DNA from 3 places in the Hominimerdicola alba 7 genome. Region 3 is predicted to be linked to each of the others. Evidence: predicted binding sites of a transcription regulator. Region 3 holds the regulator's gene; each other region holds the start of a gene.

Region 1 (5,229 bases), 900 kb from region 3:
GGACTACTCCTGTATAAACAGAATCGACATCGAACCTGTCTTTGAGGAATTTTATTCCAAGAGCGAGTGCCTGTCTGCCATAGCCCCTGCGCTGATGGTCTTTATCTATGAGGAATTTCCACAAAGTGTAATATTGCTTGACCTCGTAGTAACCCATCATTATGAATCCCACTATTTCATCGCCGCTGTACACCGCAAATGGGTATGCATTATCATTATAGGCATAAGCCTGTGCCAAAGATTCTGCCACAGTTGAAACATAGCTTTTCTGGTATTCATGAACTTCCAGAGTCAGCACATCATCGATATTGTTCTTGTCAACAGGTCTTAGCTCTACCATACCTTATCTCCCATATCCCGAAATATTATCACAGGTGCAGAACTCTGTCGCGTATCTCCTGTGTTCTTCCCTGATTCCAGTACTGTGTGCCGATATAGCCGCAGGTTCGTCTTGCAACGTTCATCTTGTTCTGGTCGCGGTTGTGGCACTGAGGACATTCCCAGATAAGCTTACCGTCATCTTCAACTATCTGTATTTCACCGTCGTATCCGCATACCTGACAGTAATCGCTCTTCGTATTAAGCTCGGCATACATTATATTATCGTATATAAATCTTATTACTTTAAGAACTGCCGGGATGTTCTTCTGCATATTTGGGACTTCAACATAGCTGATAGCTCCGCCGGGAGAAAGGTGCTGGAACTCGCTCTCAAATTTGAGTTTAGTAAATGCATCTATTTTTTCGGTTACATGAACGTGATAGCTGTTGGTAATATAGCTTTTATCTGTTATGCCCTCTATTATTCCGAATCTCTTCTGCAGACATCTGGCAAATTTGTAAGTTGTTGATTCCAGAGGTGTGCCATATATTGAGAAATCGATATTTTCCTTTTCCTTCCATCTCTTGCAGGCATCGTTCATGTGCTGCATTATCTCTATTGCAAAAGGCTTGGCTTCAGGATCGGTATGGCTTTTGCCTGTCATGTATTTTACGCACTCATAAAGTCCCGCATAACCAAGGGATATAGTCGAATATCCGCCATAAAGCAGTTTGTCGATGGGCTCTCCCTTTTTCAGCCTTGCGAGGGCACCATACTGCCACAGTATAGGAGCTGCATCTGAAAGTGTGCCTTTTAGCCTTTCGTGCCGGCACATCAACGCCTTATAGCACAGCGCCAGTCTTTCATCAAATATTTTCCAGAAGGTGTCTTTGTTTCTTCCGCTTGAAAGGGCAACATCTACCAGATTTATAGTAACAACACCCTGATTGAACCTTCCGTAATACTTCGGCTTGCCGTTTTCATCTATGTATGGAGTAAGGAAACTCCTGCAGCCCATGCAGGTGTAGCAATGACCATCTCCGTTTTTATCGACTTTCAGTTTCAACATTACTTTTTCCGAGATATAATCAGGTACCATGCGCTTAGCTGTACATTTAGCTGCAAGCTTTGTCAGGTAGAAGTAAGGTGTGCCTTCCTCGACATTATCCTCTTCGAGTACATATATAAGCTTTGGAAAAGCAGGAGTGACCCAAACGCCTGATTCGTTTTTAACACCCTCGGTGCGCTGTTTAAGCGTTTCTTCGATTATCATAGCAAGGTCTTTTTTCTCCTGGTCGTTTTTAGCCTCGTTAAGGTACATGAATACAGTTACAAAAGGTGCCTGACCGTTTGTAGTAAGAAGTGTGACAACCTGATACTGTATTGTCTGTACACCTCGGGTGATCTCTTTACGCAGCCTTTCCTCTGTTATCATATCCAGCTTTTCCTGTGTAGGAGTCACTCCGAGCTTAGCCATTTCGACTTCAAGCTCTTTTCGTATCTTTACTCTTGATATCTGAACGAACGGAGCAAGATGAGCAAGGCTTATGCTCTGTCCGCCGTACTGATTTGATGCTACCTGTGCGATGATCTGTGTAGCGATATTGCAGGCTGTAGAAAAGCTGTGAGGCTTTTCTATAAGCGTTTCACTTATAACAGTGCCGTTCTGCAGCATATCTTCAAGATTGACCAGGTCGCAATTATGCATATGCTGTGCGTAATAATCAGTATCATGGAAATGTATTATACCGGCTTCATGAGCTTCAACAATATCAGGCGGCAGCAGAAGCCTTTTTGTAAGATCACGGCTGACTTCTCCGGCCATATAATCACGCTGTACACTGTTGACAGCAGGATTCTTGTTGGAATTTTCCTGCTTGACTTCCTCGTTGGCACACTCGATAAGGCTGAGTATCTTATTGTCTGTGGTGTTGGATTTTCTTACAAGAGAACGGGTATAACGGTATCTTACATATCTTCTTGCCAGCTCAAATGCACCCTTTGCCATAAGCTGATTTTCCACCATATCCTGTATTTCTTCCACAGTTACAGCTCTGCCAAGCTTGTTGCATTTGTATTCAACATAATCGGTCACATCAGCGATCTCTTCATCACTTATACGTCCCTTTTCACCGGCTATATTTGCTTTTTTTACGGCGTTGATTATTTTGTCGGGATCAAAAACTTCCTCTGCCCCGTTTCTCTTTATTATCTTCAATTTACATCTTCCTCCGAAATATAGTTACTATTCATGATTATCAATCCATTATGTGAGTAATTTTGATTATACTACAAAAATGTCCTTATGTCTGTTGCAAAAGCAACAAAAGTATGATATAATACAAGATGTAGTATTTCTTTTAAAAATTCGGCACATTATGGAGTGAGATAAAATGGCTAACAATCCGATAGAAAAGCTGTTTTCAGCTGATAGACCTGGATATGACGTTATCTGTCACGAAAGTCATAACCATTATTTTACAAGAGGAGAAACAATTTTTATAAATCTTCGTGATACATCTGAAACAGCAATAGTGATCAAAGGTACTGTACTTATAGTGAATATAAGCAGTGACGGACAAAAAAGTATACTTGATATCTGCCGCAGCGGAGATGCATTCGGATGCGGATTATTCCCATACAAAGGATTTGATGCATGCTGTGCCGTTACAAAGACGGATTCTGAGATATCATTTATTAATTACGAAAAACTGTTGCTTGGATGTGAAGGCACCTGTTCGGGACACAGCCGTCTTATCGATAATATTTTAGGAGGTGCAGCAAGAAGATATGTTATGCATATTGAGATACTGTCACGTCGTACTATTCGCGAAAAGCTTCTGAACGCTTTTTGTTTCCTGCTTGATCCCCATGTACACAAAGAGCAGAAGCTTCCCATCTCGCTTTCTGAGCTTGCAGACTTTCTGTGCTGTGACAGAAGTGCTATGATGCGTGAATTAAAGCATCTTAATGAAGATCGTATCATAGCATCCCGCGGTAGCCGAATCACACTTATTATGGATATCACACAATTTTAAGAAGAAAAAACAAAGACTTTTATTGTTAGTTATCTTTACTTTTGGATCATTTTATGATATAATGTATAAGTATGATGTTTAAAGGTATGTTTTGTGTTGAAAGGAAGTTGATCTATGGCAAATCTTTACAACAACCTCAATCTTATCGACCTTAATGATTTTCCTGTCAGCTGGTGGGAAAAACTGCTGGACAGGGCGCACGATATAATGGCTGAGCCTTCGGCTTATGCTGAAAAATGCAAGGGTAAGATAATGGGTACTTTGTTCTATGAACCCTCGACCAGGACTCAGATGTCTTTTCAGACAGCTATGCTTCGTCTGGGCGGCACGATTATTGGGTTTGATAACCCTGCTACTTCCTCTGTCGCAAAGGGTGAGAATATTAAAGATACTACGAAGATAGTTTCGGGATATGCAGACATAATGGTAATGAGGCATCCTGTGGCAGGTTCTGTAAAAGCAGCGGCTCTTACGGCAGATTGTCCTGTGATCAATGCCGGTGACGGCGGACACCTTCATCCGACACAGACACTTACCGATCTTCTTACACTTAAAGAGGAAAAGGGATCACTGGAAGGACTGTGCATAGGTCTGTGCGGTGATCTGAAAAACGGCAGAACGGTACATTCTCTGATAAAGGCAATGTCATGCTTTAAAGGAACCAGTTTCGTGCTGATATCAACTCCTGAACTTGCACTTCCTGCTTACATAAAAGATGTTCTTTCAGCAGGCGGTCATCCTTATAAGGAAGTATCATCCCTTGATGATGCTGTCGGTATGCTGGATGTTCTGTATATGACAAGGATACAGAGGGAAAGGTTCTCTAGTCCGGAAGAATATGAAAAGCAGAAGGGCTGTTATATCCTCGATAAAAGAAAAATGTCTAAGGCTAAGGACAGTATGATCGTTATGCACCCATTACCAAGAGTAGATGAAATCGCGGTCGAGGTCGATGACGATCCAAGAGCTATGTATTTCAAGCAGGCTAAATACGGTATGTATATCCGCATGGCCCTTATACTCACCATGCTTGAAGAGAAGGAAATGAAGATACCGCTGGTGACAGGAAAGATACATACCCATCAGATATGTTCAAATCCATTGTGTATAACTCATAAGGAAAATTATCTGCCTCATTATTTCAGGGGCGACAGCACTATGCTTGAATGTGAATACTGCGACGAGAGGACGCTTGTGGAATAAGCTGCTCTCTGTCGGCTTATAGGGAGCAATGTCCATGTATAAAATGTCAGATGAAGAGTTTTTCAAAGTATACGGTCGTATGCCTCGAAGGAACAATAATAAGAATAAGAAAAAAAAAGTCAAAGTATATTGGAGTAGGATCGCTGTTGCTCTGATAGCTGTTATACTGCTTGTAGTCGGTATAGTCAAACTTGCATCAGGTAAGTCTAAAAAGGGTGGAGCTCAGAACGGAAAAGCTTCTGTTTCGTCATCTGCGGGTAAAAATGATGATTATTACGCAGCTCCCGAAAACAAGGAAACCGATGTTGTGTATGACGGTATTGAACTTACAGTATGTATCGATGCTGCTCACGGCGGAGTAGATAAAGGTGCTGTTGGTGAAGACGGCAGAACCGAGAAGGGTGACACGCTGAAGATAGCTGAGGCTTTGAAGCAACACCTCGAAACCTGTGGTGTCAAGGTCATTATGACAAGGAACGATGACAGCTATGTCAGCGTTGAAGACAGATGTCGCATTGCAAATGAACAGGGTGCTGATGTATTCGTTTCTATTCATCGCAGCAGCAGTGATATTCCGGGAAGCGATCCTCACGGATTTGAAGCATGGATACACAATTCAAGGCCGGAGGCTGACAAGGCTTTTGCAGAAAGGATAATGTCGAAGCT
Region 2 (5,229 bases), 920 kb from region 3:
AATGCATTGATTTTGTAATATACAGGGACATGGAAAGAGTTTGTATAGTAATCTCTGTCAGTTACACCAGGTATATCACCGAAACGCTCCTTATCCATCTTTACGAATCGTCCTGAAAGACCCTCAGCAGGTGTAGCAAGCAGTGAGAAATTCATACCCGTAGCCTTGGTCTCCTGATCCATACGCTCACGCATATGCTTGATTATCTCAATGCCCAGTTTTCTTGATTCCTCAGACTCACCATGATGCTTGCCTGTCAGCACTTTAAGACATTCAGCCAATCCTATAAAACCGACTGAAAGAGTTCCGTGCTTGAGTACTTCGCCAACACTGTCATTGTAGGATAGCTTTTCAGAATCCATCCATACACCCTGTCCCATAAGGAAAGGATAATTCTTGACCCTTTTGCTTGCCTGTATCCTGTATCTATGCATAAGTTGATCTATACATAGCTGAAGTTTTTCATCAAGCAGCTGATAGAACAGATCAATACTATAATGAGCCTTTATGCCAAGTCTTGGAAGATTTATAGTAGTAAAGCTAAGATTACCTCTTCCCGTAACGATCTCTCTTTCAGGATCATAAGCATTTCCGATTACTCTGGTGCGGCAGCCCATGTAAGCTATCTCGGTATTCGGATCATTCTCCTTGTAATACTGCAGATTGAAAGGCGCGTCAATAAATGAGAAATTAGGGAAAAGTCTTTTTGCAGAAACTCTGCAAGCAAGTTTGAAAAGATCGTAGTTGGGATCTTCCTGATTGAAGTTCACGCCTTCTTTGACCTTGAATATGTGTATGGGGAATATTGGTGTTTCACCATTTCCAAGACCAGCCTCTTCGGCAAGCAGTATGTTTTTGATGACCATCCTGCCTTCGATAGAAGTGTCTGTACCATAGTTGATAGAGCTGAATGGTGTCTGTGCACCGGCTCTTGAATTCATGGTATTCAGATTATGAATAAGGGCTTCCATAGCCTGATAGGTAGCTCTGTCGGTCTCCTTTACAGCGCTCTTGAAAGCAAAATTCTGTATCTTTTTAACGACCTTCGCATCAGCATAGGATGAAAGCAGCTGAGCTTCCTCCTCCATATAACCGTTATCATTGGATAGTGTAGGAGTAAGACCCCTCTTAGCAAGAAAATCTGCACAGCGTTGTGCGATATCAGGATTATCAGGTACATCAGCGAGAAGAGAAAGTCCCCTGCGGATATTATCTCTGTAACGATGACGGAATGTCTTTTTTACTCCCTCAGCCATATCATAATCAAACTTGGGTATGGACTGACCGCCATGCTGATCATTCTGGTTAGACTGTATAGCTATGCACGCAAGAGCAGCATAACTTGTTATATCATTTGGCGTTCTCAGGTATCCGTGACCTGTAGAAAATCCACCTGTAAAAAGCTTGGTAAGATCGATTTGCGTACAAGTGGTGGTAAGGGTATAGAAGTCCATATCGTGGATATGTATATCGCCGTCTTCATGAGCACGTGCATGATCTTCTTCAAGGACATACATCTCATAGAATTCCTTGGCACCCACTGAACCGTATTTAAGCATCGTACCCATAGCAGTATCGCCGTCGATATTAGCGTTCTCACGTTTAAGATCGCTGTCCTCGGCAGAACTAAATGTAAGATCCTCATACACTTTCATAAGACGCGTATCCATCTCGCGCGCCCTAGTTCTTTCAGAACGATAAAGGATATAAGATTTAGCAGTAGCTGCATGACCTTCCTCAATAAGAACCTTTTCGACACAATCCTGTATTTCTTCTACAGTAGGTGTAGAGATGTTGTTTGCCATAAGCATATCGACAACTTTACCGGAAAGTTCTAGCGCAGTTTCATAGTCACTTCCTCCGACAGACTCAGCTGCCTTGTATATAGCCTGAGCTATCTTTTCAATATTGAAAGTAACGGTGCGTCCGTCCCTCTTCTTTATTTTTACGATCATGGTGCTTCCTCCAGACTTTATCTTAGTAAAGTGTTGAAACGAATTCAACTACCACATCTTGTATTCTAAAAGCGTTCGTATTCTAGTATATAGTATATTTATATCAAAGTCAAGCCAGCGTATTGCCAAAAAGTTTGTCAGATATTTGTACAGCTTGTACAAAGCAGCAATTAGTTCATTGTGCAAAACAATTACATTTTGGAAAACTATCAAAGATGAAATTTTATGATAAAACAGCTCAATAACCAATATAAGCAGTCTATCAAGTGATTTTGCTTGATAGATTTTATAGATATTACATCATTTCAGACAACGATTCCGTCATCAATTAATAAAAGCTACATATCATCAAATGAACATCGCATGAAACAAGGTTACAAATTGTAATCTTTATATCATGACAAGCAATATGCCTTGTCACGAGCAAGCATAACATAAAATACACCCTTGTTGAAGACAACAAAGGTGTAGATCTGGTTTTATCTCAAAATTTATTTTTCACTGCTGGAATCATGTGTTACTACAGGAGCGCCGTATTCTTTTTCAAGTACCTCTTCAAGGGAAGTATTTACCATATATGCCCCGTAAGATATAAACATAGCAAGAAGCCCGATAAGAATAGCAATATCTAACCTGAAACGCCTTTTTTTCTTTTCCTTCACGAATTACTCCCCCTGTCATAAATCTGATATTATTATACACTATCTTTTTCAATTTTGCAAGGGCTTGATAAAAAATATTCAAAAAGGCATAAAAAATCAGATATTGACCGCTAATTAGACAATTTTTTGCATATCACTTTGTATATTTTTACAAAATACCTATTGCAAATACCTGCAAGTCGGTGTATAATATAAATTGTATTTCGGCTGGATAAATATATTCCGCTGTTATTATCTTTCAGAATTATTCTGAGAAACGAGGATATTATATGTGTGGTATCGTAGGCTTTACGAACAGAGTTGATAATGCTTCAGAAATACTAGGCAGGATGATGGACAGGATAAAGCATCGCGGACCTGACTCTGAAGGCAAATATATCGATGACGGGATCGCTATGGGATTCCGCAGACTTTCTATCATAGACCTGAGTGACGTTGGCAGTCAGCCTATCTTTAACGAAGACAGATCTCTTGTGCTAACCTTTAATGGTGAGATATACAATTATAAAGAACTTCGCGAAGAACTCATCAGAGCAGGTCATAACTTTTACACAAAAACGGATTCCGAAGTTCTGATCCATGGATACGAAGAATGGGGCGAAAAGTTACTTGACAGACTTCGCGGTATGTTCGCTTTTGTAATATACAATAAAAATACAGGTGATATCTTCGGTGCCAGAGATTTCTTTGGTATAAAGCCTTTCTACTATGCTCAGATGAATGGTACTTTTATGTGGGGCAGTGAGATCAAAAGCTTTCTTGATCACCCTGATTTCAAAAAAGAACTTAACACTGATGTACTTGAAACATATCTCACCTTTCAGTACTCCCCTACTGAGGATACATTCTTCAAAAACGTAAAAAAGCTGCCTGCGGCACATTGTTTTACATACAAAGATGGCAAACTGGAGATCCGACGTTACTGGGAAGTTAAGTTCAACGACAATAATGCTCCAGATCTTGAAGAATGGGTCGAAAAGATATCCGATACATTTAAAAACTCTGTGGAAGCACATAAATTTGCTGATGTTGAAGTAGGTTCCTTTCTTTCGAGTGGAGTGGATTCAAGTTATGTTGCCGCTGTTGCGGATGTTGATAAGACCTTTACTGTCGGTTTTGGTGAGGATGAAAAATACAATGAGATCGGCTATGCAAAAGAGTTTTCAAAGTACATAGGAAAAGAAAATTTCTCTAAGGTGATCAGTCCTGAAGAATACTGGGACAATCTTAAAAAGATCCAGTACCACATGGACGAACCTCTGGCTGACCCTGCAGCTATAGCGCTTTTTTTTGTGTGTCAGCTTGCTTCAAAACAAGTAAAGGCTGTTCTTTCAGGTGAAGGTGCAGATGAAATATTCGGCGGATACAATATCTATCACAATCCTGCAGACATGTCATCATATTTCAAGATACCAAGACCTATAAGAAAAGGTATAGGTGCAATCGCCGAAAAACTTCCGCACAAACATGGTGTAAATTATCTTATAAGAGGATCAAAGGATCTTGATGAACGTTTCATCGGAAATGCATATATCTTCTCTGAAAAAGAACGAAAGAAAATACTGAAGATCAGAACTTCAGCACCTGACGCTATGGCAATTACAAAGCCTTTCTATGATAAGGTTCGCGATCTCGATCAGGTCACACAGATGCAGTACCTTGATCTTCATCTGTGGATGACAGGAGATATCCTGCTGAAAGCCGATAAAATGTCCATGGCACATTCACTTGAACTTCGCGTACCATTCCTTGACAAAAAGGTAATGGAGCTTGCTGAGCAGATACCCGCAAAGTACCGTGTTACGAAGGAAAACACCAAGTATGCCATGAGGATAGCTGCTTTAAAAGCCTGCCCTCCTCAGACTGCGAACAAGAAAAAGCTTGGATTCCCCGTACCTACAAGAGTATGGCTCAGAGAGGATAAATACTACGGTATTGTAAAGGATTATTTTACCTCCCCTGCTGCTGAAAAGTTCTTCAATACATCAGAACTTGTTTCACTCCTTGATGATCATCGTGATCAGAAATATGATTACTCCAGAAAAATATGGACTGTTTTCACTTTCCTGATATGGTATGAAGTATATTTCGGCAGTGAGGTCTGAGTTACTTGATAAAAACTATGCTGCATGACGATTTGCTCGTGCAGCATTTCTTTTATAAACCGGACAAGAGAAAGCAGGACAAGGTAAATATCCTTGCCCTGCTTTCTCTTGTAATTCAATGAAATATATCACAGGAATACTTAATTGAAACCTATTACTCATCAACCTTAGTCACAGGAATAACAGCACCGTTATATTTATCCAATATGAACTTCGCTGTATCCTTGGACTGCAGTACTTCAACAAGTGCCTTCAGTCCTGGATCATCAGCCTTATCGGGGGTCGTTACTATTATATTTGCATAAGGAGAATCCTCCCCCTCGCGGAACAGATACTTTGTAGCATCAAGACCTGCCTCGATAACCTTATTCGTGTTATTTATATAAACATCAAACTCATTTATATGTGCATTGATCTGATAGCTGTCTAGTTCAGTTATCTCAATTGGCTTTATATATTCCTCAATATCAGCAACCGAAGCTCTTGCATTTTCTGTATTACCGAGTT
Region 3 (5,229 bases):
ACAATGAGTATATACGTATGCTTGAAAAAGGCATAGACGGTATAATATACGGTATTACTCTGGACGGTGCAGTGTTCACACTAAAGGATAAAAGGCTTAAAAGCTTCTGTGATGCTGAAAAGCTGGGAGTCGAGGATATACATACAATACTCCCCGACCCTTTGCGTGCAGGGTATATATACGTCGGCACAAAGGGTTCGGAGATATATCACGGCGAGCTTGAAAAAGGATTCAGTAATGTATCACCTACAGATATATCACCGCTGGGATATATCAATTCAATGTCTGCCACCGGTGATATGCTGTGGGTATGCACTGACAGCGGCATAGGCTTTGTGGAAAACGGAAAGTTCACACAGATAGAGAATACCCCATTCAACAACTCTGTCGAAGGCATGATGACCGACTATCAGAAAAACCTGTGGTTCGTATCCTCACAGCAGGGAGTCATGAAGATAGTACCCAATCAGTTCACTGATATTTTTGAAAAATACAAGCTGGATACAGAGGTAGTATACTCCACCTGTGCGACAGACGGAAAGCTGTTCATCGGCACAAAGAACAGCGGACTGCTGGTACTTACAAACGGAAAAAAAGTGGATACACTTCCCATTACATCATCGAGAAGTGCTTCGGGTGAAATATTCAATGACAGCGATCTTATCAGGCTGCTGCAGGGCTGCAAGATACGCTCGATAATACGTGACAGCAAAAACAGGCTCTGGTTCTCCACCTTCGGTGAACAGGGACTTCTTCGGTACGACAAGGGCAAGCTGATTAAATTCACAGAAAAAGACGGTCTTCCATCAAGCCGCGTCAGAACAGTTATCGAAAGGGCAGACGGATCATTCATCGCAATATACACAGGCGGTGCAGCGATAATAAAGGATGATAAGATCACCAAGGTATACGACGAGAGCGACGGCATAAGCAATACCGAGATACTTACAGCCGCCTCAGCCGAAAACGGTGATATCATACTCGGCACAGACGGCGGAGGGATATTCGTCATAGATGAAAGCTCGACCACCCATCTTGGCATTGATGACGGGCTTAACTCAGATGTCATCATGCGTATCAAGAAGGACAGAACGAAGGAGATATATTGGATAGTTACCAGCAATTCCCTGGCATACATGGATGCTGACTACAATATCACCACCATAAGAAAATTCCCATATTCAAACAATTTCGACCTGTACGAAAACAGCCGCGGCGATATGTGGATACTAAGCAGCAACGGCGTATACGTTGAAGATGTAGATACTCTGCTCGCCAACGAAGATATCTCTCCGATATATTACGGAAGGGACAACGGTCTTCACTGCATAACTACTTCAAATTCATACAGCGAGCTTACCGCAGACGGAGACCTGTATATCTCAGGCACAACAGGTGTGGCTAAGGTCAACATAGAAAAGGAATTTAACGATGTCAACCGCATAAAGCTCTCAGTTCCCTACGCTGAGGCTGACGGAGAAATGATATATCCCGATGAAAACGGAAACATCGTTATACCATCAAATGTCAAAAAGCTCACCATATACAGTTACGCCTATAACTATTCGCTTATAAATCCTCAGATAACCTACTGCCTTGAAGGTTTTGACAAACAGCCTGTCACAGTAAAGAGAAGCGAACTTGCACCTGTGGATTACACCAATCTTCGCGGCGGTACATACCGTTTTGTTATGCAGATAAAGGATCCGAGTGGAACAGGAGTCAAGGAGAAGGTCATAAATATAATAAAAAAGAAGGCTATATACGAACACATCTGGTTCATGCTGCTATGTCTTGCCGTTATGCTCACCGTGATAGTTCTGCTGATAAAGCTTTATATCGGCCGCAGGACTGAGCGTTTCCTCAAAAAGGAAAAAGAACAGAAGCAGCTCATCCGTGAGATAGTCGAAGCCTTCGCTAAAGTTATAGATATGAAGGACAAATACACCAACGGACATTCCTCACGCGTAGCAGAATACACCATGATGCTTGCCCGTGAGCTGGGGCTCGACGAAGAAACCATCGAGAAGTACTACAACATCGCCCTTCTGCACGATATAGGCAAAGTAGGTGTACCTGCCGAGGTGCTCAACAAGCCCGGCAAACTCACCGATAACGAGTTCAAGATAATCAAATCACACTCTGCGCTTGGATACAATACGCTGAAAGATATCAGCATAATGCCGGAGCTTGCCATAGGTGCGGGGGCACACCATGAGCGTCCAGACGGCAAGGGCTACCCCAAGGGACTCAAGGGCGATGAGATACCACGTGTAGCACAGATAATCGCAGTTGCCGATACCTTTGATGCCATGTATTCTGACAGACCGTACCGAAAGCGAATGAACTTCGATAAGGCTGTATCTATCATGAAAGAAGTCAGAGGCACCCAGCTGACAGAAGATGTTGTTGATGCTTTTCTGCGGCTGGTAGAAAAAGGTGAATTCCGCGCACCTGATGATGAGGGCGGCGGAACTACCGAGGATATCGACAACATACACAAACGTCTTGACAAAGAGGCAGTCCGAAAGGCATAAACTGATATCATACGTAAGAGTGCTGAAAAAAACAGCACTCTTATTTTGACCCTACACTTGCAAAGCAGTCAGAAAGGTGGTATAATTAATCTCATCAATAACAGGGAGAAGGATAATTTGAAAAACTTAAAAGGCAGTATAATGCTGATCATCACTGCCCTTATCTGGGGTACGGCTTTTGTGGCACAAAGCAAGGGCATGGACTACATCGGGCCATTCACGTATAATGCTCTGCGTACTTTGCTTGGCGGGATAGTTCTCATACCCGTGATAGCACTTTTCAGGCGGAGCAAAAGCACACAAAAAAACACACCGTCAAAAACAACCGTCAAAGGCGGGATCCTATGCGGTACAGTACTGTTCGCAGCAAGTTCACTGCAGCAGGCAGGTATAATCATGACCACCGCAGGCAAGGCAGGCTTCGTGACTGCACTTTACATAATAATAGTACCTGTACTTGGGCTTTTTCTTGGCAAACGCCCGAGGTCTGTCATCTGGATATGTGCCGCAGGTGCACTGGCAGGCTTCTACCTGCTGTGCATAAAGGAAGACTTTGCAGTATCCGTGGGTGACCTTCTGGTGCTTGCGGGGGCGGTATTTTTTGCTGTTCATATCATGGTGATCGACAAATTCAATGATATGGGTGCAGACGGCATGGTCATGGCTTGTTTACAATTTTTTACAGCAGGTACTATAATGCTGATATGTATGTTCATATTTGAAAAGCCTGTGCTTTCGTCAATATCCGATGCAAAGCTGACTATACTTTACACGGGCATAATGTCCTGCGGCGTTGCCTACACCTTGCAGATACTCGGTCAGCGGCAGACAGAACCTGCACGGGCAACTATGCTTATGAGTCTGGAATCGGTATTTGCAGCACTTTCAGGCTGGGTGATACTTAACGAAAAACTTTCTCCGCGTGAGATATGCGGATGTGCGCTTGTATTTTCAGCCGTACTGGCAGCACAGCTTTTATCTGCCGATAAAAAAGCAGAATAAAGCTTACGCATCAAATATCCTGCAACGACGACAAACGCCCCGCATTGTTATATGCAGGGCGTTCATCGGTCTTATATTTGAGTTTTATGAGAAAACTTATTTATTGCGGGTCATCATTTTTCGGATAGTTCAGAGATTATCTGTATAAATGAATCGACATCATTGAAATCCTTATACACAGATGCAAAGCGAACATAAGCAACATTATCCAGCTTTTTGAGTCCGCTGAGTACCATATCGCCTATCTCACCGGTGGTAGTTTCTGTCTGCATCTTGTTTGCGTATGTGTTTTCTATATCATCGACCAGATTAGTAACCTGTTCAACACTGACAGGACGCTTTTTTATAGCATTCTGAAGACCCTTTATCAGCTTCTGCCTGTCAAAAGGCTCAAAAGAGCCGTCTTTTTTGTATACCATCAGCAGCGGCTTCTCAACCACCTCATATGTGGTGAAGCGTCTGCCGCACTTTGGACACTCACGCCTTCTGCGCTTTTTGCCCTCACTCGGACGTGAATCTATTACTCTTGTATCCTCATAACTGCAAAAGGGACATCTCATAAATAAAACTCCTATTCCGATTTGATGAAGTACGTTTTTTTTCTCTAAAATACATTATAACACAGATTTTTTCAAATTTCAAGAGGTTTTTGAAATTTAGTATGAATTTTTTTGGACAGTGGATATTCAGACGTACAAAAAAAGCAAAAGCTTTGCACACCAAAGGTACGCAAAGCCTTTATCAAAAAGCCGGATATTATATAAATAAGCTACCCATTTAACACACCACCAAAGTGATATATAACAATGAAACATAGTGTGTCAGTGTGATAACCATATTATTTAATAATATAAGCCGCCGCACCGTGAGGCGGAAGGTCAATATGGATGCTGCGGATATTTTCTTTTATACTGCCGGTCCACAGCTCGGTGCAGCTTACAGGTTCATATATCTCCAGATCTGCAAGATCAAGTTCAAAGCAGCCTGCATTTTCACCTGAGTTGAATACCGCTGCGTACTGACCGTCTTCTGCGTTTACAGCCGTCCAGAGAATATGCTCACTGCCGCCGATATCCCTGCGCCATACCATGTGTGCATGACGTGAGAGCTTATTCATACCGATGATACCTGCATTCGTCAGCAGACCAAGAGTGAACTTATCGTTCTTTGTCAGCTCACCGCCTATCATCAGAGGAGAACGGAAAATACTCCACAAGGTCATCATAGTGCGCTGCTCGTCCTCAGTAAATTTAGTCCTGTTTTCCGGACTGTAATCCTGCAATATAGCTCCAACAGGCAGCATATCGGCATCAGGGTAATGTCCCGAGCCGCTGTGTATGCTCCATTTTTCACACCTTTCAAACATATTGTACAGCGACTCCCAGTTATCCCAGAAATCGTCAGTGATGCGCCACATATCAGCGGTCTGCTTATATACCTCGGACTTTTCAAGCAGAGCGGGACCGGGTGAAAGGCTCAGCACCATATCCCTGCCGCAGCTTCTCAGGCATTTGCTCAGCATAATAAGCTCGCTTTCCTCATGGGGTAGTTCACGGCAGATATCATCGCACTTGATGAAATCTACTCCCCATTCTGCATACAATGCAAAAATGCTCTTGTAGTATTCCTCTGCACCATCCTTGTCGGGGTCAACACCGTACATATCAGTATTCCACGCGCATATACTGTT

Evidence for each region. Region 3 encodes NrdR, which represses ribonucleotide reductase genes. Its sites were predicted from a motif close to CACNANATNTNGTG; they were not measured.
Region 1: a site for NrdR is predicted at 2,663-2,676, ahead of nrdD (anaerobic ribonucleoside-triphosphate reductase). Genes of this name have one in related genera too.
Region 2: a site for NrdR is predicted at 2,005-2,018, ahead of RUMAL_RS09495 (anaerobic ribonucleoside triphosphate reductase). Genes of this name have one in related genera too.

What each region holds. Positions count from the first base shown of each region.
Region 1 covers NC_014833.1:2,108,661-2,113,889, forward strand. The annotation lists gene RUMAL_RS09400 (GNAT family N-acetyltransferase) at 1-340, opposite strand, end outside; gene nrdD (anaerobic ribonucleoside-triphosphate reductase) at 369-2,540, opposite strand; gene RUMAL_RS09410 (Crp/Fnr family transcriptional regulator) at 2,716-3,360, shown strand; gene pyrB (aspartate carbamoyltransferase) at 3,475-4,563, shown strand; gene RUMAL_RS09420 (N-acetylmuramoyl-L-alanine amidase) at 4,598-5,229, shown strand, end outside.
Region 2 covers NC_014833.1:2,126,399-2,131,627, reverse strand. The annotation lists gene RUMAL_RS09495 (anaerobic ribonucleoside triphosphate reductase) at 1-1,955, opposite strand, end outside; gene RUMAL_RS22150 (hypothetical protein) at 2,447-2,617, opposite strand; gene asnB (asparagine synthase (glutamine-hydrolyzing)) at 2,887-4,722, shown strand; gene RUMAL_RS09485 (MetQ/NlpA family ABC transporter substrate-binding protein) at 4,877-5,229, opposite strand, start outside.
Region 3 covers NC_014833.1:1,209,552-1,214,780, reverse strand. The annotation lists gene RUMAL_RS05370 (HD domain-containing phosphohydrolase) at 1-2,537, shown strand, start outside; gene RUMAL_RS05365 (DMT family transporter) at 2,655-3,539, shown strand; gene nrdR (transcriptional regulator NrdR) at 3,653-4,099, opposite strand; gene RUMAL_RS05355 (glycoside hydrolase family 27 protein) at 4,378-5,229, opposite strand, start outside.